Regions from separate parts of the uncultured Romboutsia sp. genome, predicted to be linked through region 2. Evidence: riboswitches for the same ligand, from Rfam matches in the RefSeq annotation. Region 2 holds a riboswitch; the other holds the start of a gene.

Region 1 (21,205 bases), on a different contig from region 2:
TGGAACACAATTTGAAGTAGAAAAATTTATGCCTATAACTCCATCTTCCTTAGAAGGAATATATGTATATTTATCATCGGGAATGATACATGGTATCGGAGAGAAAATGGCAAAACGGATAGTAGATAAATTTGGAGTTGATACTTTAAATGTAATACAAAATGCTCCCGAAAGATTAAAGGAAGTAGAAGGTATTGGAAGTAAAAAAATAGACCAAATAGTAAAAAGCTATGAGGAAAATAGAGAACTTAGAAATATAATAATTGAACTATCTCCATATGGAATTACTCCAAATTACTGTATGAGAATATATAAAAAATATAAAAATAAAGCAATTAAAATAATAAATGAAAATCCATATAAATTAGCAGAAGATATAAGGGGAATTGGATTTAAAATAGCAGATAATATTGCTAATAAAATAGGTATTGAAAAAGACTCTAAAGATAGAGTATCACAAGGAATTTTGTACACACTAAATCAATCGTTAGGAAATGGGCACACCTATCTACCAAAGCATATTCTTTTACAAGAAGCATCAAAGTTACTAGAAGTAAAATCTACAATAATAGAAGAATGTATAATTTCATTAGCATATGATCAAAAAGTTCATATAGAAAATGTTAATGGAGAACAATTAATTTATTTAATACCATATTATTTATCAGAAAATGGAGTTTGCAAACAAATAATAAAGTTATCACAGTTTGAATTTGAAAACTTAAATATAGATATAGATGAAGAAATTAAGTATGTAGAAGAAGAAAATAGTATAAAACTGGCTAAAAATCAATCATTGGCGGTAAAAGAAGCTATAGAAAATGGAGTAGTTATAATTACAGGTGGACCAGGAACTGGTAAAACTACAACTATAAACACAATAATAAAAATATTCGAAAATAATAAAAAAGAAGTTATATTAGCGGCACCAACGGGAAGAGCTGCTAAGAGAATGAGTGAAACATCAGGAAGAGAAGCAAAAACTATACATAGACTACTAGAAATGGGATATGCAACAGATAGTGAAGAGCTTCAATTTATGAAAAATGAGGAAGACCCTATAACTGCAGATGTAATAATTATAGATGAAGTATCTATGGTAGATGTTTTACTTATGTATAGTTTACTTAGAGCGATAAAGCCAGGAACAAGACTTATATTAGTTGGAGATAGCGACCAGTTACCATCAGTAGGTGCAGGAAATGTTTTAAAGGATATGATTGATTCAAATGTAATAAATGTAGTTAGATTAAATGAAATATTTAGACAAGCTAGAGAAAGTATGATAGTAGTGAATGCTCATAAAATAAATAAAGGAGAGCCATTATTTTTAAATAGTAAAGGTAAAGATTTTTTCTTTTTAAGAAAAGGAACTAATGAAGAAGTTATAGAGGAAATTGTAGGGTTAGTAAGTGAGAGGCTTCCAAAGTTTTATAAATTAGATAAACTAAAAGATATACAAATACTTTCGTCTATGAGAAAAGGTGATTTAGGAGTAATAAACTTAAATAATGAATTACAAAAATATCTAAATCCACCACATAAGTTTAAAGTAGAAGAAAGTTTTCAAAAGCGTATATTTAGAGTTGGCGATAAAGTTATGCAAATAAAAAATAACTATACTAAAAAATGGGAAAATGAAGATAAAAGTGAGAGTGGTGAAGGTATATACAACGGGGATATAGGATATATTTATCATATTGATAAAGAGAATAAAAAAATATATGTCTTATTCGATCAAGTAAAAATCGTATCCTATGGATATGATGAATTAGATGAACTAGACCATAGCTTTTGTACAACTATACATAAAAGTCAAGGAAGTGAGTTTCCAGTAGTAGTTATACCTATAACATGGGCTCCACCAATGTTACTTAGTAGAAATTTATTATACACAGCTGTAACAAGAGCTAAAAAGTTAGTTGTACTAGTTGGGGATGTAAAATATTTAGAATATATGATAAAAAATAATAGAACTAATGATAGATATTCCAATTTATCGTATAAATTAAATAAATTTAGGGAAGAAGGATTATTGATAAAATAAATATGATACAAAATATTTTTTTGAATTTGATTACTAATTTAATTAATGTATTTTTAGATTTTTTATACCCTGAAAATATAAGTTGTATATTATGTGATTGTTCCATAAGCAAAAATACTACATACTCTATGTGCAAGGATTGTTTTAGTAATATAAATTTTATATTAGACGGATGTATTAAATGCGGTAAGCCTATAATTAATTATTCTTTAGAAGAACAAAGTATAGATGGTTGTAGTTATTGTTTAAATAAGAGTTTTTACTTTGATAAAGTAATATCTTGTGTAGAATATACAGAAATTAGTAAAAAAATAGTTTTTGGACTAAAATATAATAATAAGACTTATTTGAGTAAATATATTGCAACTATAATGAAAGAGAAATTAGATTTAGAAAATATTAAATTTGATTATATATTATTTGTTCCATTACATAAAAAAAGATTAAGACAAAGAGGGTTTAATCAAGCTGAAAAGATAGCTATGGATTTAAGTAAGATAGTAGATATACCTACTGTAGATAATATATCAAGAAAATATAATACAAAAAGATTATATAAATTAGGTAAAGAAGAGCGAATTAATGAATTAAAAAATGCATTTGTGATAAAAGAGAATATAATTGATTTAAAAAATAAAAATGTATTGCTTGTAGATGATATATTTACGACAGGCTCAACGGTTAATGAAATATCAAAGATTTTAAAAATAAATGGAGTAAATAAAGTTTTTGTATCTACTTTCTTAACTAGAACAGATACATTTTATGTTAAGGCATAATTTTCTATTGACATAATTCATTTAAAATATTAAAATAAGTTAGTAATATTTAGGTCTGTGGTTGAAAGTCCAAGCCAGTCGCAGGCAAAGGGATCCACGTAAGTCAACACTAAAAATGGGGTTGATGATCATGGTGCGGCTTAGAAGTAAGACCTACCGGTATAAAATCGAGAGAGCTAGTAGTGCGGCAAACCCAAGCGAACCCTCCAGTAGGCGAGTGTGGGGTCAAAAACCAGGTCAGCTAAATATTCAAAAGTACCTTTTTAGGTGCTTTTTTTTACAAAAAATTTGATTATATATTATAAAATTTGACATAAATACACAAATTAGTAACAACTTAAGTTGAAATTTGTGGATATATATAATGTTAAAAATAGCTAGAAATACACAAAAGTAAGACTTATTAACAATTTTATCCACATTATCAACAGGTATATTAGTGGATAATAATCCACATTGTTAACAGTTATTATTAAATTAAATAAATCTTTATTTAGTTGAATATATTAAATTATAAAAGCTAACAATAAAATAAAGGGTTTTATAACAGATATATAGAATATAAAAATAAAGTATAAATATTTATACTGGTATAACTGAAGGGAGATGTTCTTATGAATATAATAATATCTGGAAAACAAATGGATTTAACAGATGGAATAAAAAATGCCATAGAAGAGAAATTAGGAAGATTGGATTTCTACCTTCATCCAGCAACAGATGTAAAGGTTACAGTGAGTGCTAAAAAAGCAAGACAAAAAGTAGAAGTTACAATAATACCTATAAGTGGTCCGATAATAAGAGCAGAAGATATAGAGGAAAATTTATATGCAGCTATAGATGTTGTATATGACAAATTAAATAAGCAGTTAAGAAAATATAAAAAGAGACTACAAGATAGACATCAATCAAATGAAAGTATAAGATTTGATGCGATAGAGGATATAGAAGAAAATGATTATTCTTCAAATGAAGATAATTTAGATATAGTAATAAAAAGAACTAAGAAATTTGGTGTAAAACCAATGAGTCCGGAAGAAGCTGTTTTACAAATGGATTTATCAGAACATGATTTTTATATGTTTAGGAATTCTGAGTCAAATGGTATATCTATAGTATATAGACGTAAAAATGGTGGATATGGATTAATAGAATCGGAATAATATAGTATAAATAATTATAAGAGCTATTGATAAATTTAATTGTCGATAGCTTTTTTTGAGCAAATAATATTACATAGAGTATTTTTATGGTAAAATATATAGATATTATATAAATGTACGAGGAGAGATTTTAAACATGGGTTTTTTAGATAATTTATTTAATATGGCAGATAAAAAAGAGCTAAAAAAATTCAACAAGATAGTTGATAGCATAGATTCATTAGAGCCAAAATTTGAATCTATGTCAGATAAAGAGCTTAAAGACATGACAAATGTATTTAAAGAGAGATTGGCAAATGGAGAAACATTAGATGATATACTACCAGAAGCTTTTGCCGTTGTAAGAGAAGCCTCTAAAAGAGTATTAGGAATGAGACACTATAGAGTTCAACTTATAGGTGGAATAGTTCTTCATCAAGGTAGAATAGCTGAGATGAAAACAGGAGAAGGTAAAACTTTAGTTGGAACAGCTCCAGTTTATTTAAATGCTCTTACAAGTAAGGGTGTACATGTTGTTACAGTAAATGATTACTTAGCAAAGCGTGACAAAGAGCAAATGGGAAAAGTATATGAGTTCTTAGGAATGACTGTTGGGGTAATAGTTCATGGACAAGATCCACAAACAAGACGTGCACAATATCAATGTGATATAACTTACGGAACAAATAACGAATATGGATTTGACTACTTAAAAGATAATATGGTAATTCATAAAGAGCAAATGGTTCAAAGAGAATTAAACTATGCTATAGTGGATGAGGTTGACTCAATACTTGTTGATGAAGCAAGAACACCACTTATAATATCTGGACCTGGAGATAAATCTACTCATTTATATTCAGATGCTAATACATTTATATTAACATTAAAGCCAGATGATTATGAAATTGATGAAAAGCAAAAATCAGTTGCGTTAACTGAGTCAGGTATACAAAAAGCAGAAGTTTACTTTAATGTTGAAAATATAACAGATATAGCTCATATGGAATTATATCATCATATAAATCAAGCATTAAAGGCTCATACAAATATGAAAAAAGATGTTGATTATGTAGTAAAAGATGGAGAGATAATAATAGTTGATGAATTTACAGGAAGACTTATGTTTGGTAGAAGATATTCAGAAGGATTACATCAAGCTATAGAAGCTAAAGAAGGATTAAGAATACAAAGAGAGTCTAAAACTTTAGCTACTGTAACATTCCAAAACTATTTCAGAATGTACAATAAACTTGCAGGAATGACAGGTACTGCTAAAACTGAGGAAGAAGAATTTAAAGCTATATACAAAATGGATGTAGTTCAAATTCCTACAAATAAGCCAGTACAAAGACAAGATTTATCAGATGCAGTTTATAAAAATGTAGTTGGTAAATTTAATGCAGTTGTTGAAGATATAATAGAAAGACATAAAAATAAGCAACCGATACTTGTAGGTACTGTATCAATAGAAAACTCTGAATTAATATCTCAATTATTAAAGAGAAGAGGAGTAAAGCATGAAGTATTAAATGCTAAATACCATGATAAAGAAGCTGAAATAATAGCTCAAGCTGGTAGATTAGGTGCTGTAACTATAGCAACTAATATGGCAGGTCGTGGTACAGATATAGTACTAGGAGGTAACCCAACATTCTTAACTAAAAAAGAAATGAAGAAGTTAGGATATGATGAAAGTGTAATAAATAAAGTAGATGCTTCTTTAGAAGGTATAGATAGAGAAGGTAACGAAGAGTTATTTGCAGCTAGAGAAAAATACGAAGAATTATATAAAAAATATAAAGAAGAAACAAAAGCTGAGCAAGAAGAAGTTATGAAAGCTGGAGGGCTTGCTATAATAGGTACAGAAAGACATGAATCTAGAAGAATAGATAATCAGTTAAGAGGACGTGCTGGTCGTCAAGGAGACCCAGGTAGCTCAAGATTCTATATATCTTTAGAAGATGATCTTATGAGATTATTTGGAAGTGAAAGAATATCTAGTGTAGTAGAAAAAATAGGTCTTGAAGAAGATATGCCTATAGAACATAAAATGTTAACTAAATCTATAGAAGGCGCTCAAAAGAAAGTAGAAGGTAGAAACTTTGGAATAAGAAAGCACGTACTTCAATATGATGATGTTATGAATAAACAAAGAGAAATAATATATGCTGAAAGAAGACGTGTTCTTGAAGGTGAAAACTTACAAGAGCAAATAGAAAATATGATTCATTCTTTAATAGAAGAAGGTGTTATGTCATACTCTCAAGATGGATTTGATGCAGAAAGATTTGTAGAGTACATGTATAATTTATTCATGCCAAGAGGAAGCATAGAAGTTTCTGATATAGAAAATCTTAAAACAGAACAAGTTATAGAAAAAGTATTTGAAATAGCTATGAAGATATACAATGGAAAAGAAGAAAGAATAGGATCAGATAGAATGAGAGAAGTGGAAAGAGTTGTACTTCTTCAAGCAGTTGATAGCCATTGGATAGATCATATAGATGCTATGGATCAATTACGTCAAGGTATAGGTCTTCGTGCAATAGGTCAACAAGACCCTGTAATAGCATATACTGATGAAGGATTTAATATGTTCAATGAAATGAATGCTCATATAAAAGAAGACACTATAAAATACTTATTCAATATAACTATAGAAGAACCAGTTGAAAGAAAGCAAGTTATAGATGTTGACCATTTATCATCTAATGTAGATGAAGATGCTAACAGTAAAACAGTTAGAAAAGAAGATACTACAGGAAGAAATGATGACTGTCCATGTGGAAGTGGTAAAAAGTATAAAAAATGTTGTGGAAGATAATTTTGGAGGACCAAAATGTTAAATATACAAGAGTATAGAAGTAGTATGGAGTGTATGACTTCAAATATAGAAGAATTGAGGGATTCTCTTTGACATTGCTTCATTATTAATTAAGATACAAGAAAATGAAGAGAAAATGAATCATCAAGATTTCTGGAATGATAATGAGTTAGCTCAAAAAGTGCTACAAGAAAACAAAGGTTTAAAAGAAACTGTAGAAGAGTACAATCAATTAAAAGAATCTTTAGAAGAGATAGAAGTATTAATTGAAATAGGCTTAGAAGAAAGTGATGATTCAATAGAAAAAGAAATAGAAAAATCTATATCAAATCTTGAAAAAGAAATTGATAGGGTTAGAATAAAAACTCTTTTAAGTGGAGATTATGACAAGAATAATGCGATACTATCTATAAATGCAGGAACAGGTGGACTTGATGCTCAAGATTGGGCTCAAATGTTACTTAGAATGTATATAAGATGGGCAGAAGCTAAAGGATATAAAGTTAAAACATTGGATTTACTATCAGATCCAGAAGCAGGAATTAAAAGTGCAACACTTCATATAGAAGGGCTTAATGCTTATGGATACTTAAAAAGTGAAAAAGGAGTTCATCGTATTGTTAGGATATCTCCTTTTGACCCTTCTGGAAAAAGACATACATCTTTTGCATCTATAGATGTTATACCAGAATTAGATGATAGTATAAATATTGATATAAATCCAGCAGATTTAAAAATAGATACCTATAGAGCATCTGGAGCAGGAGGTCAGCATGTAAATACTACAGACTCAGCTGTAAGGATAACTCATATACCTACAGGTGTAGTTGTACAGTGTCAAAATGAAAGATCTCAACATAAAAATAAAGATACTGCTATGAAGATGCTTATGGCTAAACTTATAGAATTAAAAGAGCTTGAACAAAAAGAGAAAATTGAGGATATACAAGGAAAGTATTCTCAAATAACTTGGGGAAGCCAAATAAGATCATATGTATTCCAACCATATAAGCTTGTAAAAGATCATAGAACAAACGCTGAAATTGGAAATGTAGATAGTGTTATGGATGGAAACTTAGATTTATTTATAAATGAGTATTTAAAAATGAATAAGTCTAAAAATAGTTAAAATAGGGGCTTGAGAATTTAATTCTCAAGCCTTATTTAAAAGTATAAATTTAAACGAAAGAAGAGTGGGTTTTATGAATATAAATGATATTCTAAAAAAGGAATTTAATCTTAGAGATGAACAAATAAATAATACAATAAAACTTATAGATGAAGGAAATACTATTCCTTTTATAGCTAGATATAGAAAAGAAATGACTGGAGAAATGAGTGACGTTACTCTGAGAGCTTTTTATGATAAATTAATATATTTAAGAAATCTTCAAAATAGAAAAGATGATGTAATAAGAATAATTGAAGAACAAGGAAAGCTTACATCAGAAATAAAAGTAAGTATAGAAAAGGCGAATACTCTTCAAGAAGTAGAAGATATATATGCGCCATATAAACAAAAGAAAAGAACTAGAGCAACTATAGCAAAAGAAAGAGGATTAGAACAACTAGCATTAGATATATTAAATAAAAATATATCTAATATAGATGAAGAAGCATCTAAGTATATAAATCCAGAAAAAGAAGTAAATTCAGTTGAAGATGCTATTAAAGGAGCTAATGATATAATAGCTGAAATAGTTTCTGATGATGCTAAAATAAGAAAATATATAAGAGAGCTTGCATTAAGAGAAGGTGTAATAGTAACAAAAAATTCAAATGAAGAAAAATCAGTTTATGATATGTATTATGATTACAGTGAGTCAGTAAAAACTATAGCACCACATAGAGTATTAGCAATAAACAGAGGAGAAAAGGAAGATTTCTTAAAAGTAAAAGTAGAAATCAATAATGAAAAAGTAATAAACTATATAATAAATGAATATGTAAATGATAAGAATTTAAAAAATAAAGAAGTAATAGTTAGTGCAATAGAAGATTCATACAAGAGATTAATTTTCCCATCAATTGAAAGAGAAATAAGAAATACTCTTACTGAAAATGCACAAGAAAGAGCGATAAGTGTATTTGGAAAAAATGTAAAAAGTTTATTACTTCAAGCACCAGTAAAAGATAAGGTTGTTATGGGATTTGACCCTGCATTTAGAACAGGATGTAAGATAGCTGTAGTTGATAAAAATGGTAAATTATTAGATACTACAACTGTTTATCCAACAGAGCCACAAAATAAAGTAGAAGAATCAAAAAAAGAATTAAAAGCATTAATTGAAAAATACAATATAGATATAATCGCTATAGGAAATGGTACAGCTTCAAGAGAATCAGAAAAGTTTGTATCAGATATGATAAAAGAAATAGATAGAGAAGTTCAATACATAATAGTTAGTGAGGCTGGTGCATCAGTTTACTCTGCATCAGAGCTTGCAAATGAAGAACACCCAGACATAAACGTATCTTTAAGAGGAGCCATATCTATAGCAAGAAGACTACAAGATCCATTAGCTGAACTTGTAAAAATAGACCCTAAAAGTATAGGTGTAGGTCAATATCAACACGACTTAAACCAAAAGAAATTAGAGGGAGTATTAGACGGAGTTGTAGAAGATTCCGTAAATAGCGTTGGTGTAGACTTAAATACAGCGTCATACTCTTTATTAGAGCATATAGCAGGTATAAGTAAAACTATAGCTAAAAACATAGTAGCTTATAGAGAAGAAAATGGAGATTTTACTTCAAGAGCTCAAATTAAGAAAGTAAAAAGACTTGGACCACAGGCATTTACTCAATGTGCAGGATTTATGAGAATAGAAGGTGCTAAAAATCCTCTAGATAATACAGGTGTACATCCAGAAAGCTACGATATATGTAAAAATATGTTAGATATGCTTGGATATTCATTATCTGATGTTGAAAATAAAAATATATCAGATATAGATTCTAAAGTAGAAGCTATAGGTATAAAGGAACTAAGTAGTAAACTTCAAGTAGGAGAAGTTACTTTAAAAGATATAATAGCTGAAATTAAAAAGCCAGGAAGAGACCCTAGAGAAGAAGGAATAAAGCCTATACTTAGAACAGATGTATTAAAGATAGAAGATATAACAGAAGGTATGATACTAAAAGGAACTGTAAGAAATGTAGTTGATTTTGGTGCATTTGTAGATATAGGTATAAAAAATGATGGATTAGTGCACAAATCTGAGATGAGTAAAGGATTTGTAAAAGACCCTATGACAGTTGTAACTGTAGGAGATATAGTTGATGTAAAAGTTATAGGTGTTGATATGAATAAAAAGAGAGTAGCTTTATCTATGAAAATGTAGTTAAAGCAGAGGAGATTAAGATGATATTTATAAAAAATGGAACAATAAATACAATCACTAATGGAATTATCAAAGGTGATATTTTAGTAGAAAATAAAAAAATAAAAGCAATAGGAGAAAATTTAGAAGTACCTCAAGATGCAAAAATAATAGATGCAGAAGGAAAACTAGTTTTTCCGGGATTTATAGATGCACATACTCATTTAGGTTTATGGGAAGATGGTATGGGATTTGAAGGTGCTGATGGTAATGAAGAAACAGATCCTATAACACCTCATCTTAATCCTATAGATGGTATAAATCCTATGGATAATACATTTAAAGAAGCTAGAGAAGGTGGAATTACATCGGTATGCACAACACCTGGAAGTGCAAATGTAATGGGTGGAGAATGTATAGCTATAAAAACATATGGAAAAAGAATAGATAAAATGGTTATAAAAAACCCTGTTGCCTCAAAAATAGCTTTTGGAGAAAATCCAAAATCTTGCTATGGTAGAGATGAAAAAATGCCACAAACAAGAATGGCAATAGCAGCTCTTTTAAGAGAGCATTTAAAGAAAGCTGAAGAGTACTTAGAGCAAATTGAATTATATATGGAACATGAAGATCATGATAAGCCAGAATATGATATGAAAATGGAAAGTTTATTACCTGTTTTAAGAGGCGAGATACCTTTTAAAGTTCATGCACATAGAGCTGATGATATGTTTACAGCTATAAGAATAGCAAAAGAATTTGATATAAAACTTACATTAGATCACTGTACAGAAGGACATTTGATAGCTGATGAACTTGCAGAAGAAGGGTATCCAGTAATTGTTGGGCCATCTTTATCAGAAAGATCTAAAATAGAGTTAAGAAACTTAACTTTCGATACTCCAGGGATTCTTTCAAATGAAGGATTACAAGTATCTTTAATGACCGATCATCCAGTAATACCAGTACAATACTTACCTATATGTGCAGGGATAGCTGTAAAGCATGGAATGAAAAAAGAAAAAGCATTAGAAGCAATAACTATAAATCCTGCTAAAACCCTAGGTATAGATGAAAGAGTTGGGTCTATAGAAGTTGGTAAAGATGCAGATATAGTTATATGGGATAATGATCCATTTGAATTACAAAGTAATGTATTAGTTACTATAATAGATGGAAAAATTGTATATGAAAAATAAATTTTAAGCTATAGATGCTTTATTAAAATTTTACTTAAAGTGAGATAAAGTATATAATTTGATTATATAAAATGTTTTGCTGATATATAGATTAATTTAATTAAAATTTTTATTGAAAATTCTGAACTATTTTATTAATATATAGATATAAGGAAAATTAAATAGCAAGAAAGATCTTCGGGGCAGGGTGCAATTCCCTACCGGCGGTACAGCCCGCGAGCTACTTATGTAGCATGATTTGGTGAAATTCCAAAGCCGACAGTATAGTCTGGATGAGAGAAGAAAAGTTAATTTTTTGTATAGACATTTATATGTATTTTTATGCATATTATATAACTTGTACTCAAAAAATAAGCTCGAAGAAGAATCTCTTCGAGCTTTTATTTTTCCCTAATGAATTAAAATTAGGAGGAGTACAAAATGCAACAAACTATGAAAAAAACTAAATTTTTATCAACATCAAAACTTGTAAAGATATCAATACTTTCAGCAATTGGATATATACTTATGTTTATATCAATTCCATTACCAATGTTATTTCCAGATTTTCTAAAAATAGATATATCAGATTTAACAGCATTATTAGGAGGTGTAGCACTAGGGCCTATGGCAGGTGTTACTATAGCACTTCTTAAAAATTTACTTCAATTTGTAACAGGTATGTCAACTACAGGTGGAGTAGGAGAATTTGCTAACTTTTTAATAGGTGGATCTTTTGTTTTTACAGTTTCATATATATACTCTAAAAAAAGAGAGTTATCAGGAGTAGTTATAGGTCTTATAAGTGGAATGGTAATAATGACTATAGTAGGATGTATATCTAATTACTTTATAATATTACCTTTTTATGAAACAATAGGATGGCCAATAGAAACCGTAGTTGCAATGGGTGCAGCTATAAACCCAGTTATAGATAGTAAAATGAGTTTTGTAATATGGATGATAGCTCCATTTAATATATTAAAGTCTGGGTTAATCTCTCTATTAACATTACCGATGTACAAGAAAACAGAAAAAGTTTTAAATAGAGTTAAGTAATAAAATACCAAGTGCTTTTATAAGTACTTGGTATTTTTTATTACAAGTATATGCTGTTAGTAATATGAGGTATTGCGCCGATAAAATAGCTTAAGAAAGATAAATTTCATATTAGTTATTATAAATTAAAAAGCACTTACTTTCCGATAGTAAGTGCTTTAGGGGGAATAAGGAATATTTTAATTTGGGGGAGTAAATATCCCTTGTATCTTAAGTATGGTCACATAAGTGGAATTATATACATAGTTTAATAAAAATTTTTAGAAGTATATAATTAACAGAAGAAAGTATATATTATTGGATAAATAAAGTTTCTAAATGATACGTAGCTCAAGATAATTTTAAAAAAGAAATAGCCCATAGATATACTATAGGCATAAAAATTTATTTAAAAAGGGGTTAGGAATATAGAGAAAATAAAAAAAGGCTTTTAAAGACATATCAATATCTTTAAAAACCTTCATGGTTTTATTTAGCTTATATTCTTAATTAAATAGTAGTCAACTTATATCAAAAAGTCAACAACAAGATGAACATAAATTAGAAATACTTTATAATAATAAAATGTTATACTATAATAATATCTAGTTGATAATTATATTAAAGAAGACTCGTAATTTAATGGAGATGAAAATAATGGTTAAAATATATTTAGAAGATGAAAATAAAACTAAAGAAATTGGATATAAATTAGGAAATTTACTTACACCGGGAAGTGTAATATGCTTAATTGGAGATTTAGGAGCAGGAAAAACTACTATGACTCAAAGTCTTGCTAAAGCATTAGAAGTAGATGATTATATAACAAGCCCGACATTTACAATAGTGAATGAATATGAAGGAAAAATGCCTTTATATCATTTTGATGTATATAGAATTGGTAGTAGTGATGAAATGTATGATATAGGGTATGAAGAGTATATAAATGGTGAAGGTGTATGCATCATAGAATGGGCAAACTTAATAGAAGATATACTTCCAGATGAATATTTACACATAGAGTTAAAATATAAAGATATGTCAAGAGAAATGATATTAAATCCAGTTGGAGAAAAATACGAAAAAATAGTTGAGGAGTTGACAAAATAATGAAGGTTTTAGGTATAGATACATCTTCACTGGCTACAAGTGTAGCAGTTATAGAAGATAATAAGTTAATATGTGAATATACAATAAATACTAAAAAAACACATTCTCAAAAGCTTATGCCAATGATAGAGAATATGCTAAATATAAGTGATTTAAATATAAATGAAATAGATTTAATAGCAGTATGTGAAGGTCCAGGATCATTTACAGGATTAAGAATAGCTATGGCTACTGCTAAAGCCATAGCACATGTAAATAATCTACCTATAGTAGGAGTAAATTCAGTAGAGTTATTAGCAGGAAATATGAATTTATGTGATAAAAAGATATGTTCTATATTAGATGCGCAAAGAACTCAAGTTTATATGGGTCAATATAAATTTGAAAATAATAAGTTAGTTGAGTTAAAAGGTGTAGATGTAGTTGAAATAGATGAACTTATAGAAGAATTAAAAAACACTAATGAAGAATGGATTATAGTTGGAGAAGCTGTATATAAATACGAAGATAAAATTAAAGATATAGCTAATATACATGTACCAGCACCATCTCACAATGTAAGCAAGGCTAGTAGCTTATGCTCAATAGCTATAGAAAAATACAATAACAATATAGATGTTTATGATTGCTATAGCATAAACCCATTATATATAAGAAAATCTCAAGCAGAAGTTCAATATGATGAAAAAATGAAGAGGTTAAATGATGGAAAATAATATAGTGATAGAGCAAATGACATCTAAAGATATTGATGGAGTTTTTGAAGTTGAAAAAAATTGTTTTGAACATCATTGGTCTAAAGATGCATTTAAAAAAGAATTAAATAATGAGGTTGCAAGATATTTAGTAGCTAAATTAGATGGGAAAGTTGTTGGATATGTTGGTATATGGTTTGTAATGGATGAAGGTCATATTACAAATGTAGCAGTTCATAGTGATTATAGAGGAAGAAAAATCGGAGATAAATTAGTACAAGCTTTAGTAGAGCTTTGTAGAGAAAATAATATAGTATCAATGACATTAGAAGTTAGAGTTTCTAATATAGTGGCACAAAATCTTTATAAAAAATATGGATTTAAGCTAGCTGGAATTAGAAAAGAATATTATAGTGATAACAAAGAAGATGCCATGATAATGTGGAATGATATAAAGGTGGTGTAAATATGAAAGACATAATAACATTAGCTGTAGAAAGTAGCTGTGATGAAACATCTGTTGCAGTTTTAAAAAATGGTAGAGAAGTTTTATCAAATATAATAAATACTCAAGTTGATTTACATAAGAAATTTGGAGGAGTAGTACCAGAGGTTGCATCAAGAAAACATATAGAAAATATAGATGTTGTATTACAAGAAGCTTTAGATAAAGCTAATATAGAATTAAATGATATAGATCATATAGCAGTAACTTATGGACCAGGACTTGTTGGTGCATTATTAGTTGGATTATCACATGCAAAAGCACTTGCATTTACCTTAAATAAGCCTTTAGTAGGAGTTAACCATATAGAAGGTCATGTAAGCGCAAACTATATAGAACATAAAGATTTAAAACCACCATTTATAACTTTAATAGTATCTGGAGGTCATACTCATTTAGTAGAGGTTAAAGATTACGGAGAGTATGAAATACTAGGAAGAACAAGAGATGATGCATCAGGAGAAGCATTTGATAAAATAGCTAGAGCTATGGGACTTGGATATCCAGGTGGACCGATAGTAGATAGATTAGCTAAAGAAGGTAATAAAAATGCAATAGACTTCCCAAGAGCATACTTAGATGAAGGATATGATTTTAGTTTTAGTGGATTAAAATCAGCAGTTTTAAATTACTTAAATGCTAAGAAAATGAAAAATGAAGAAATAGTTGTTGAAGATGTTTGTGCATCTTTCCAAGAAGCAGTTGTTGAAGTATTATCTCAAAAAGCTATAAAAGCAGCGAAGGAAAAAGGATATAATACTATAACACTTGCTGGTGGAGTTGCATGTAATTCAGCACTTAGAGATAAACTTACTGAATTAGGAAAAGAAAATAATATAGATATAAAATATCCATCTCCAGTTTTATGTACAGATAATGCAGCAATGATAGGTTGTGCAGGATATTATAGTTACATTAATGGAAGAAGAGATGATATGAGTTTAAATGCGGTTCCAAATTTAAGAATAGGACAAAAATAAACTTATATATTAGATTTTATAAAAAGTTATAATACTCATACATTAAAAGCTAGATGAAAATATACATATTTCGTCTAGTTTTTTTTATTATATTAAATTCCAATATAATAAATCTACGTTACTATAATTAAATGTCAAAATATGTAGAAAAATGTATTATTTTACTTTTAAAAATAGTATAATTATATAAAAACAAATTAGGAGGAAGAATATATGAGTTTATTACAAAAAATAGAAGAAAAAAGAAATAGACAAATAAAAAAAGATAAAAACAAAAAAATAGCTATAGCAACTGCAGGTGTGGCAACAGGAGCTGTAGTAGGAACAATTGCAGGTGTATTAATAGCACCTAAATCAGGAAAAGAAACTATAGAAGATGTAAAAGAAAAATCAAATCAAGTAAAAAATAAAATAAATGAAAATATAGAAGATACTAAATTTAAGGTAAAAGAGTCTAAAGATAAAATAAAAGAGTATTTAGCGAAAAGAAAAAATGAGAAAAGTGAAAACGAGATAGTTGAAATAGAGCCATTACAACTAATAGAAAATACTGAAGTAGCTGAAGAAAATACAGAGGCTTAAAATGTACATAGATTTAAAGATAATATATTTTATACTAGCTACATTAGGCTGCATAGCTCTGATATACATAATAATAACTTTATCTAATTTAAATAAACTTATTAAAAATTCTAATGAATTAGTAATAGATAATAAAAATAATATAAGAAATTCGTTATTAAAATTACCAGAAGTAATATCTAATTTCAATGATGTTAGTGAAAATATGAAGGATATAACTGAGGTAGCAACTGATGTTACAGCAGATTTTATTGTGACTAAAGAAAATATGAAATCAAATATTGAAGTAGTGACAGAAATACTTAATATTCTTAAAAGTATATTTGGAAAATAAAAATTGAAATATATTTAAGATTAATTTTAAAGATATCGTAAAAATATAATTAGTAGATTAAATAAGAATTATAAAACCTATACAGTAAATTTATATAATTTTACCGTATAGGTTTTATTTAATATTTTAATTCATTTCTTTAACTATATTATTAGCCCATTTTTTAGATAATGCCCTTGGTACACCGAATATAAATTTAACAATTTCTTCAGAATAGCTAAGAAGAACTAGAATATATATAGGGGCACCTTTAATAGCAGCTAAGAAAGTAAGAGGTATAGAAGCTAACCACATACATCCTAACTCTAGGTATAAAGAATATTTTGTATCTCCACCACTTCTTAATATACCTATTACAATAAGAGTATTAAAGGCTCTTAAAGCTAACATTACACCCATTATAAAGAATATCTTTGTCATATCAGGAGCTAAATCACTTGATACACTAAACATCTTTAATAATATAGGAATATTTAATATTAATAATCCACCGCAAATTAGTCCTACTATAACTACTAATCTAGAGAAATTTTTAGCATAAGTTATAGCAGTATCTATTCTATCGGCGCCTAGTTCATTACCTAACATAATAGATGCACCAATACCGATGCACACAGAAGTTATAATAAAGAAATTACCTGTACTTGTAGCTATTTGGCTAGCAGCTATTGCTGAAGTACCTGCTTGTGAATAAGCTACAGAATATAGAATTGTACCAATTGCCCATGTAGTATCATTTATAAATACAGGTAAAGTTTTTGATATAAAGGTATTTATAAAATCTTTGTCTATAAGTTTAAAGTCTTTTAAATTGAATTTTAATATATAATCCTTTTTTATAAAGTATACATAGCTAATTATTAGAGTAAATTCTACGATTCTAGCTATTACAGTAGCTAAGGCTGCACCCTTAACACCTAAAGATGGTAAACCTAAATTACCAAATATTAAACAATAGTTTAATATGATATTAACTATTAAAGCTATAGAACTACATATCATACCAAGCTTTGGGTTTCTAACACTTCTAGAACCCATACTAAATACAGTACTAATAGCTATAAGTGGATAACAAAATACTATTATACTAAAATATTCTCTACATAATTTAATGACTTCAGGGTCTTTAGAGAAAATATTTATAATATTAGTTGGAAACAGAGTAGCTAAAAGCACAAATATGGCACTAAGTCCAACAGATAATAAAGTAGTAAAGCTAGTAGTCTTTTTTATATTAATTCTATCATTTTTTCCATAGAATTGAGAGATAAATACTCCAGACCCTCCAACAATACCTGATAATGCCATGTTAAATAAAAAGAAATATTGATTAGCAACCCCTATTGAGGCTACAGAAGTTTCGCCTAAACTACTTATCATAACTGTATCTATTATATTTACAGATGTAGATATAAGTTGTTGTATTATTATGGGAATACATAAGGAAATAAGTAATTTATAAAACTTTTTATTATTATCACTTAATGTAAATAATCCTTCCATTTCGTCACCTCTTTATATAAATTTTTATGATATAAATCATAACATAATAATGGTTTTATGTAACTATATAAAGACTATAATTAAAAAAGAATCTCGGAACAATAATTTAATATTATTCTGAGATTCTTTTTACTACATTAGGGACTCCCATTCTTCGTAAAGAGCTGATAATTTTTCTTCTAGACTAGCTTTTTGCAGGCTAACATCTTTAGATTTTTCAGGATTAGAGTAAACTTCTTCTTGGCATAAAAGAACATCCATCTCTTCTATCTTAGCTTCAGTTTCTTCTATTTCTTTTTCTATATTTTGTCGTTTAACTCTATTTTTTTTCTCAGCTTCTCTTTGTTCTCTTTCTTTTCTTTTTTCTTCTTTAAGTTGAGTTTTTGTTTTTTCTTCTATTACTTCAACTGTATTCATTTCTTGAATTTGTTTTTTCTTTTCTATATAGTAATCATAATTTCCAAGATATTCAGTAATTCCATTTTCATCTAAAACCAATACTTTATCAACAACAGTATTTAAGAAATATCTATCATGAGAGATTGTAAATATAGTTCCTGTATAACTAGATAGGGCTTCTTCAAGAACTTCTTTAGAATCTATATCTAAGTGGTTTGTAGGTTCGTCTAGCAATAATAAGTTTGCATTAGATAATATAAGCTTAAGTATAGCTACTCTAGCTCGCTCTCCACCACTTAAAGTTGATATCTTTTTAAATACTTCTTCACCTTCAAATAAAAATGCACCAAGCATAGTTCTTAAAGATGTTTGAGTTAATTGTTTGTTATCTTCCCAAATTTCATCAATAATAGTATTATCTAGATTAAGTGTTTTTTGCTCTTGGTGGAAATAAGATACGTTAACATTAGTTCCGAACTTTATGTCTCCAGATAAAGGAGTAATCTCATTCATAATTATCTTAAATAAAGTTGATTTTCCAATACCATTAGCACCGATAAGAGCAACCTTTTCTCCTCGGTATATATCTAAATTAAGATCTTTAAATAAAATTCTTTCTCCATACCCCATAGATATATCTCTTAATTGTAGAACATCATTTCCACTAGTAACAGAAGGGTTAAACTCTATTTTAGCTTTTTTTCTATAAGCCTCAGGTTTATCTAATACATCAACTTTTGCTAAAGCTTTTTCTTTACTTCTAGCTCTCTTTAAATGTTTTTCTCGACCGAAAGCTTTAAGTCTTTCTATTGATTCTTCTTGTTTCTTTATATCCTTTTGTTGATCTTCAAACTTCTTTAACTCTAGTTCTTTTTCTATAGCTGAAGCTTTAATAAAATCAGAATAATTACCATTGTAAGTTTTTAATTTTTTATTATGAATTTCGAAAATTCTATTTACAACTTGATCTAAGAAATATCTATCATGGGAAATTAATATTACAGTCCCTTTATATTGCTTTAAGAAAACTTCTAACCATTCTATAGCTTCCGAATCAAGGTGGTTAGTAGGCTCATCTAATAAAAGTAAAGTAGGTTTCTTTAAAAGAAGTTTACCTAATAAAACTCTAGTTTTTTCCCCTCCAGAAAGAATACTAATAGGTTTATCCATATCTTCATCGCTAAAACCTAATCCTTTTAAGACACCCTTTGCTTCTGATTTATATCCGTACCCATTCATATCAGAAAATGCCTCTAATTTATTAGAATACTCATTCATAAGCTTTTCTAGAGTGGTAGAGTTTGTATTTGAGCTTTCTTCAGAAATTTTGTGTTCTAAATCCCTTAGGTATTTTTCCATTTCTATTACATCTTTGAAAACTTCAAGAGCTTCTTCAAGGATTGTATTTTCAGAATAGAAATTTGTATTTTGCTCTAAATAGCCAATTTCACAATCTTTAGAAGTATATATATCTCCGCTATCATAACCATATATTCCAGAAATTATTTTAAATAGAGTAGTTTTTCCCGTACCATTAACTCCAATTATACCGATTTTATCGTACTCATTTACTGTGAAATTTACGTTTTCTAATATAGAATCTATTCCAAAACTTTTATTTAAGTTATTACATGACAAAACAATCATAAATTTCTACCTCCTTAAACTACCTAAAATTATAATGTTTTGGTATAATATAATCAAGGATATATATTTTTTGTTTGGGAAACATAAAAAAAATGTTAAAAATTAACTATCGGGAGGTGACAATATGGCAGAAAAAAACATATCTATGGCAGTAATAAGAAGATTACCTAAATACCATAGATACTTAGGTGATTTATTAGATAAAGATGTTCAAAGAATATCTTCTAAAGAATTAAGTGATATAATAGGATTCACAGCATCTCAAATAAGACAAGATTTAAATAATTTTGGAGGCTTTGGGCAACAAGGATATGGATATAATGTAGAAGCCTTACATAATGAGATTGGAAATATATTAGGTCTTAACAAAATATACAATGCAGTACTTATAGGAGCTGGAAATCTTGGTCAAGCTATAGCTAACTATGCTGGATTTAGAAAATCAGGATTTGAAATTAAAGCACTATTTGATGCAAACCCTAGAATGATCGGACTAAAAATAAGGGACTTTGAAGTATTAGACTCAGAAAATTTAGAATCTTTTGTTGAAGAGGATAATATTGATATAGCAATATTATGTATACCTAAAAATGGAGCACAAGATGTTGTTGATAGATTAGTAAATGTAGGAGTAAAAGGTATTTGGAATTTTGCACCTATAGATTTAGATGTTCCTAAAGGTGTGATAGTAGAAAATGTAAATCTAACAGAGAGTTTATTTACATTATCATACTTAATGAAAGAAAATGAATAAATAAAAAAGCTATCTTTATGTATAAATATACATCTAAGATAGCTTTTTATTTTTATTACTCTGGTTGAGGAGCGTCAACTGGACAAACTCCTGCACAAGAACCACATTCTATACAAGTGTTTGCATCTATAACGTATTTGTCATCTCCTGAAGATATACATTCAACTGGACATTCAGCTTCGCAAGCACCACAGCTTATACAAGCATCGTTTATCATGTAAGCCATTGTAAAATCCCCCCTTATCATAAATTTAATATAATTATAGCAAAAAAAATATTTGTTTACAATTAATTTGTTGAATGTATGAAAGCTATTTATTATTATAGCGTTGGTATTTCATTAAATTAATAAAAATTATTAT
Region 2 (6,415 bases):
AATCTCATGCATCTTTAATTCATTAGTTACAGGAGATTTACAATATAAATAAGCAGTACCTACCTTTGGAGTACCTATTTCTAAAGCTAAATTAGGATTATATGTGTAATTTTCAAATTTTCCACATATACCACCATCTCCAGTACCAGTAAATTTACCTATTTTATCACCCTCTGCACTCGTAACTAAATATCCAGTATTAAATAGTGTATTTTTCTTTGTTTGAACATAACATGTTTTATAAATAGCATTATCTAAAACATCAAAAGGCATTTGTTCATCTTTTAAATTATGAGATAACCCTATAAAATTACCCTTAGAATCAATTGCTGTTACAGTTCCTAGATAAAATGAATAGTAACCAAATTCAAAATCTCTAAGATCATCAGATGTTATATCCATTGATTTAACTTTTCCATTTCTATAACAAGTAGCTTTTAAAGGTAAATTTTCAACCTTCATAGTTTTTTCTATATTTTTACGATTAGGAGTGATTTCTTCACCGTTTAATTCTATAGACAATAATATATCTGATTCTTTTAAGGTTTTATTACGATTTAGCTTACTTGTTACTATAGGATATTTTAGCTTTACACCTAATTCAACAACTTCACCAGAGGGCATAAGTTTTGTATTTTTAGATACTGGCTTTTCATCACAAAATACAAAAGATGAACCTAGTAAAATCATTATTAATGTGGTTGAAAGAACTTTCTTTAAAATGCTAAGTTTTCTGTCACTCATTCAATCAACTCCTTTTTTAGCATTATAATTTATTTATAGTTTTGCTTAAAGTTACATAAAATATATTGGGATATAATGACTTTTACAAAATACCAATTTAATATTTAAAAACAAATATATTATCTTTCTAAGTAGTCAGATAAGAATATATTAGCATTTTGTTGAAATTCATTACTGCTTTCAACTAGTAAATATTGACTTATATTAAAATCATTGACATTAATATTATAAGTAAAAATATACTTTTCTAATATATTTACAAATGCAACTCGATTTGATTCAGTAGGTATTCTTATATATGTTTTTAATCTTTCTAAATCACAACTGCTAATTTCAATTTTATTTTCTTTAAATTTTTTTGATAAATCAATAAAAAAGTCTTTTTGTATATCAACATATTTATGTAATAGTCGCATCATTTTTATTACCTCCAAATTATTAAACTTAAATATTAAAATAATTGTCCTAGAAAGAGTATTTACCAAATTTATAAAAATAAATCGAACTATAAATATATATGTGATTATTAAACTTATAATACTAATAAGCTAAAATAATATATAAAAGTAATTTGAAATATATGGTAAAATGTAATAAGAATATATTTTAAAAATATAAAGGGAGAAATATTTTATGGTTGAAAAATTTATGTTATTAAGTAATGGAGTAAAAATACCATCAATAGGATTTGGTACATATAAATCAGGGGATGATGAAGAAACAGCTAAAATAATAAAAAATGCTTTAAATTTAGGATATAAAATGATAGATACTGCTTCATTTTATAACAATGAAGTAGGTATAGGTAATGGTATAAAAGAAAGTGATATAGATAGAAAAGATATATTTATAGTAACTAAACTTTGGAATGATGATCATGGTTATGATAATACTATCGAGGCTTTTAATAAATCATTAAATAACCTACAAGTAGATTACATAGATTTATATTTAATACATTGGCCAAATAAATTAAATGCTGAAACTTGGAGAGCCTTTGAACATTTATATGAGACAGGAAAGGTAAAAGCTATAGGAGTATGTAACTTTAAAGTTGAGCATTTAGAAGAATTAAAGAAAACTGCAAAAATAATGCCAATGGTAAATCAAGTAGAGATTCATCCTTTTAGTACTAAAAATAATATTATTAACTACTGCAAAGATAATAATATTAAAGTAGTTGCATGGAGCCCTATAAGTAGAGGAAGAGTACTATCTAATGACTTAATGATTGATTTATCACAAAAATATAAAAAATCAATAGTACAAATAGTACTAAGATGGCATATGCAAAAAGGAGTTATACCTATACCAAAGTCATCAAATGAAAACAGAATAAAAGAGAATATGGACATATTTGATTTTGAAATTTCTAGTGAAGATATGAAAGCAATAGATTCATTAGATGAAGGGGATGATATGTCAGTAACAACACCACCATTAAATACTATATATGAAGAAGTAAGATAAACTATAATGCTTTAAAATCTGTGTATTAAAGTAATATCAATATATTTAGAAAAGTAAAAATTGATAAAATACTTTAGATACAAGTATTTAGTTAATGTTATAAGTATAATAAAGGTCTTAATTGTTATAAATTATTCACTGAATTTACTATATATATTAGAATTTAATTAACTAACTTACATCTTTATTTGTGATGCTTAGAATTGTACCATAAATAAAGATTTAAAATAGAATAATATAGTATGATTTAATGTAAAATAGTGTATAAGTTAAAATTACAACTAAATATTAGCAAAAGATAAAATAGGATACATTGAATCAGAACTTTTTTATTCATATTGACATAAAATTATTAAACTTATATAATATAATTAAAACTTAATAAATCTTCAGGGTAGGGTGAAATTCCCTACCGGCGGTAAAGCCCGCGAGCCTATATGGCATGATTCGGTGAAATTCCGAGGCCGACAGTAAAGTCTGGATGGAAGAAGATAAAATAAATGCAAGATATAGTGAAATTATATGGCTATTCTTTATTAGTGTTACTTATGCTCTGAAATATTTTATATATTTCAGAGCTTTTTATATGATAATTTGTATTGTGAATATAAATAATTACTAATTTGTATAGTGAATATTATTTGAATTATTTTGTATGATACTTAGTTTGTTGTTTATTCTGAAAAGTATATAAAGTTTAAATAGCAAAATATGTATATTTAGCCCTGAGTATATTAATACTTAGGGCTTTCTTTGTATATGTCCGAATTTTATTAAGTGTATTAAAATTAGGAGGATAAAAGTTGGATAAGTATTATATGGATGTTGCATTACATTTAGCAAGAAAGGGAGCTGGCAAAGTGAATCCTAACCCATTAGTTGGTGCAGTTATTGTAAATGATGGGAAAATAATAGGTAAAGGGTATCATGAAAGCTATGGTAAAGCTCATGCAGAAATAAATGCATTTAAAGATGCAGAAACAGAATTAATAGAAGGGTCTACCATGTATGTAACTTTAGAGCCATGTTCGCATTATGGGAAGACACCACCATGTGTAGACCAAATAATTGAAAATAGAATTAAAAGGGTTGTCATTGGCATGGTTGATCCCAATCCTTTGGTATCAGGAAAGGGTGTTAAAAAATTACAAGAAGCAGGAATTGATGTAACTGTAGGAATACTAGAAGATAAATGTAAAAAATTAAATGAAGTATTTATTAAATACATTACAAAAAAGAAACCTTTTGTTGTATTAAAAACTGCAATGTCATTAGACGGTAAAATATCTACTACTTCAGGAGAATCAAAATGGATTACAGACAAAGAAGCAAGAGAAAATGTTCATATATTGAGAAATGAATTAACAGCAATAATGATTGGGATAGATACAGTTATTATTGATAATCCAGAGCTTACTTGTAGAATTCCAAATGGAAGAAATCCAATTAGAATAGTTGTAGATAGCAACCTAAGAATCCCATATGACTCTAAAATATTACAAACTGCTAAGAAATTTAAAACAATAATAGCAACTACTGAAAAAGCTAGAAAAGAGAAAATTCATAAACTAAAAGACTTAGGGATAATAGTAATAGAAACTAAATCTAAAAATGAAAAGGTAGATTTAAAAGACTTAATGCATAAATTAGGAAATCAAAATATAGACAGCATTCTTTTAGAAGGTGGATCAACATTAAATTACTCAGCCTTAGAAAGTGGAATTGTTGATAAAATTTTAGTTTATATAGCTCCTAAAATAATAGGTGGAATGAAATCTAAAACTCCTGTAGGAGGGAGTGGTATTAGCCATCTTAAAGATGCTTTTAAGGTAAGAGAGCTATCCACATCAATTATTGGAAAAGATATTTTACTTCAAGGTTATATAGAAGGAGATGAGTCTTAAGTGTTTACTGGGATAATTGAAGAAATAGGTTTAATAGAAGGAATTAAAAAGGGTGAAAAATCATCAAAACTAGTAATTAAGGCAAATATAGTTCTAAATGATATACATATAGGAGACAGTATTTCCACAAATGGAGTTTGTCTTACTGTAACTAATATATATGAAAATAAATTTGAGGCTGATATTATGGCAGAGACATTAAGAAAAAGTAATCTAGGGAAACTTAATATTGGAAGCAAGGTAAATCTTGAGAGGGCCTTAAGCATTCAAAGTAGATTAGGTGGGCATATAGTAAGTGGACATATAGATGGCACAGGGAAAATTATATCTTTTGTAAAAGAAGATAATGCTATATGGGTTACTGTAGATGCTTCTACGGATATATTAAAATATGTAGTACATAAAGGTTCTATCACTATAGATGGAATAAGCTTAACAGTGGCTTATGTAGATGATAGTTGCTTTAAAGTTTCGATCATTCCTCATACAGCAAGTGAAACAACATTGATAAGTAAGAAGATAGGAGATACTGTAAATCTTGAATGTGATTTAATAGGGAAATATGTGGAAAAGCTTTTGGGATTAGAAGGAAATAAAAAAGATGATAGTAAATGTTCATTAAATGAAGAGTTTCTAAGAAGTAATGGTTTTTTGTAAGGGAGGAGAAAGAGAAATGTTTAAATTTAATAGTATTGAAGAAGCTTTAGAGGATATTAAAGCAGGTAAAATAATTATAGTTATTGATGATGAAGATAGAGAAAATGAAGGAGACTTGTTAATGGCGGCAGAATACGCTAATGCTGAATCAATAAACTTTATGGCTACCCACGGTAGAGGTCTAATTTGCATGCCAATAGAAGAGAATAAAGCTAAAGAATTAAATCTACATCCTATGGTGAAGAATAATACAGATAATCATGGTACAGCTTTTACTGTTTCTATTGATCATATTGATACAACTACAGGAATATCAGCTTATGAAAGAGCGTTAACTATAAAAAAGGTCTTAGAATCTAATGATTCCAATGAATTTAGAAGACCAGGACATATATTTCCACTTATAGCTAAATCAGGAGGTGTTTTAAAGCGAGTTGGACATACTGAAGCTGCTGTAGATTTACCAAAACTTGCAGGATTAAAGCCAGCGGGAGTTATATGTGAAATTATGAGTAAAGATGGAACTATGGCTAGAACACCAGAATTGATTGAATTTGCAAAGGAACATCATCTTAAGATAATTACTATTGCTGATTTAGTAGCATATAGAAGAACAAAGGAAAAGCTGGTAGAAAGAGTTGTTGAAATTAATATGCCGACAAAATACGGTGATTTTAGAATGTATGGTTTTGTAAATAAGCTAAATGGAGAACATCATGTAGCTTTAGTTAAAGGTGATATTAGTGATGGAAAATCAGTATTAGCAAGGCTTCATTCTGAATGTTTAACAGGAGATGCATTAGGTTCTAAAAGATGTGACTGTGGAGAACAATATGAGGCAGCCATGAGAAAAATAAGTGAAGAAGGAAGAGGAATACTTCTATATATGAGACAAGAAGGAAGAGGAATAGGGCTTATTAATAAGCTAAAGGCATATGCTCTTCAAGATCAAGGATATGATACTGTAGAGGCAAATATTATGTTAGGTTTTCCTGCAGATATGAGGGATTATGGAATTGCTGCACAAATATTTAATGACTTAGGTGTTGAAAAATTAAAGCTTATGACAAATAATCCTAGGAAGCTTAATGGATTAAGTGGTTATGGAATTGAAGTTGTTGATAGAGTTCCAATTCAAATGAATCATAACGAGAAAAACGAATTTTATTTAAAAACAAAACAAGAAAAATTACAGCATATGCTTAATTATTAGAAATTAATTAATTTTAAAATAATATAAACAAAAACTGGAGGAAGTAAAAATGAAAATGATAGAAGGAAATTTAGTAGCACAAGGTCTTAAGATTGGTATTGTAGTAGGGAGATTTAACAATTTTATAGTTTCAAAGTTATTAGAAGGCGCATTAGATGGACTAAAGAGACATGGAGTAGATGAGAATAATATTGAAATAGCTTGGGTACCAGGTGCTTTTGAATTACCATTAATAGCAAAGAAGATGGCTCAAAATGATAAATATGATGCTGTAATATGTTTAGGTGCCGTTATTAAAGGATCAACACCTCACTTTGATTATGTATGTGCAGAAGCTTCAAAGGGAATAGCATCTGTTTCATTATCTACAGAGAAACCTGTAATATTTGGGGTACTAACTACAGATACAATTGAACAGGCTATAGAA

What was found. A riboswitch is a leader RNA that binds a small molecule or an ion and turns the genes downstream of it on or off. The one in region 2 is predicted to bind FMN.
Region 1: it holds a riboswitch for FMN, as region 2 does, so the genes downstream of both, Q5F54_RS00965 (ECF transporter S component) here and ribD (bifunctional diaminohydroxyphosphoribosylaminopyrimidine deaminase/5-amino-6-(5-phosphoribosylamino)uracil reductase RibD) in region 2, are expected to answer to the same signal.

What each region holds. Positions count from the first base shown of each region.
Region 1 covers NZ_CATXCO010000005.1:2,006-23,210, reverse strand. Annotated here, with positions in the region: gene Q5F54_RS01000 (ATP-dependent RecD-like DNA helicase) at 1-2,047, shown strand, start outside; gene Q5F54_RS00995 (ComF family protein) at 2,050-2,826, shown strand; gene raiA (ribosome hibernation-promoting factor, HPF/YfiA family) at 3,441-3,989, shown strand; gene secA (preprotein translocase subunit SecA) at 4,126-6,795, shown strand; one part of gene prfB (peptide chain release factor 2) at 6,811-6,873, shown strand; one part of gene prfB (peptide chain release factor 2) at 6,875-7,924, shown strand; gene Q5F54_RS00975 (Tex family protein) at 7,998-10,139, shown strand; gene Q5F54_RS00970 (amidohydrolase) at 10,160-11,317, shown strand; FMN riboswitch at 11,487-11,605, shown strand; gene Q5F54_RS00965 (ECF transporter S component) at 11,738-12,355, shown strand; gene tsaE (tRNA (adenosine(37)-N6)-threonylcarbamoyltransferase complex ATPase subunit type 1 TsaE) at 12,992-13,444, shown strand; gene tsaB (tRNA (adenosine(37)-N6)-threonylcarbamoyltransferase complex dimerization subunit type 1 TsaB) at 13,444-14,160, shown strand; gene rimI (ribosomal protein S18-alanine N-acetyltransferase) at 14,150-14,605, shown strand; gene tsaD (tRNA (adenosine(37)-N6)-threonylcarbamoyltransferase complex transferase subunit TsaD) at 14,608-15,624, shown strand; gene Q5F54_RS00940 (YtxH domain-containing protein) at 15,838-16,206, shown strand; gene Q5F54_RS00935 (hypothetical protein) at 16,208-16,540, shown strand; gene Q5F54_RS00930 (MATE family efflux transporter) at 16,667-18,043, opposite strand; gene Q5F54_RS00925 (ABC-F family ATP-binding cassette domain-containing protein) at 18,176-20,089, opposite strand; gene Q5F54_RS00920 (redox-sensing transcriptional repressor Rex) at 20,214-20,843, shown strand; gene Q5F54_RS00915 (DUF362 domain-containing protein) at 20,899-21,069, opposite strand.
Region 2 covers NZ_CATXCO010000040.1:1,317-7,731, reverse strand. Annotated here, with positions in the region: gene Q5F54_RS04690 (SpoIVB peptidase S55 domain-containing protein) at 1-744, opposite strand, end outside; gene Q5F54_RS04685 (hypothetical protein) at 864-1,163, opposite strand; gene Q5F54_RS04680 (aldo/keto reductase) at 1,378-2,214, shown strand; FMN riboswitch at 2,596-2,711, shown strand; gene ribD (bifunctional diaminohydroxyphosphoribosylaminopyrimidine deaminase/5-amino-6-(5-phosphoribosylamino)uracil reductase RibD) at 3,018-4,118, shown strand; gene Q5F54_RS04670 (riboflavin synthase) at 4,119-4,775, shown strand; gene Q5F54_RS04665 (bifunctional 3,4-dihydroxy-2-butanone-4-phosphate synthase/GTP cyclohydrolase II) at 4,792-5,988, shown strand; gene ribE (6,7-dimethyl-8-ribityllumazine synthase) at 6,038-6,415, shown strand, end outside.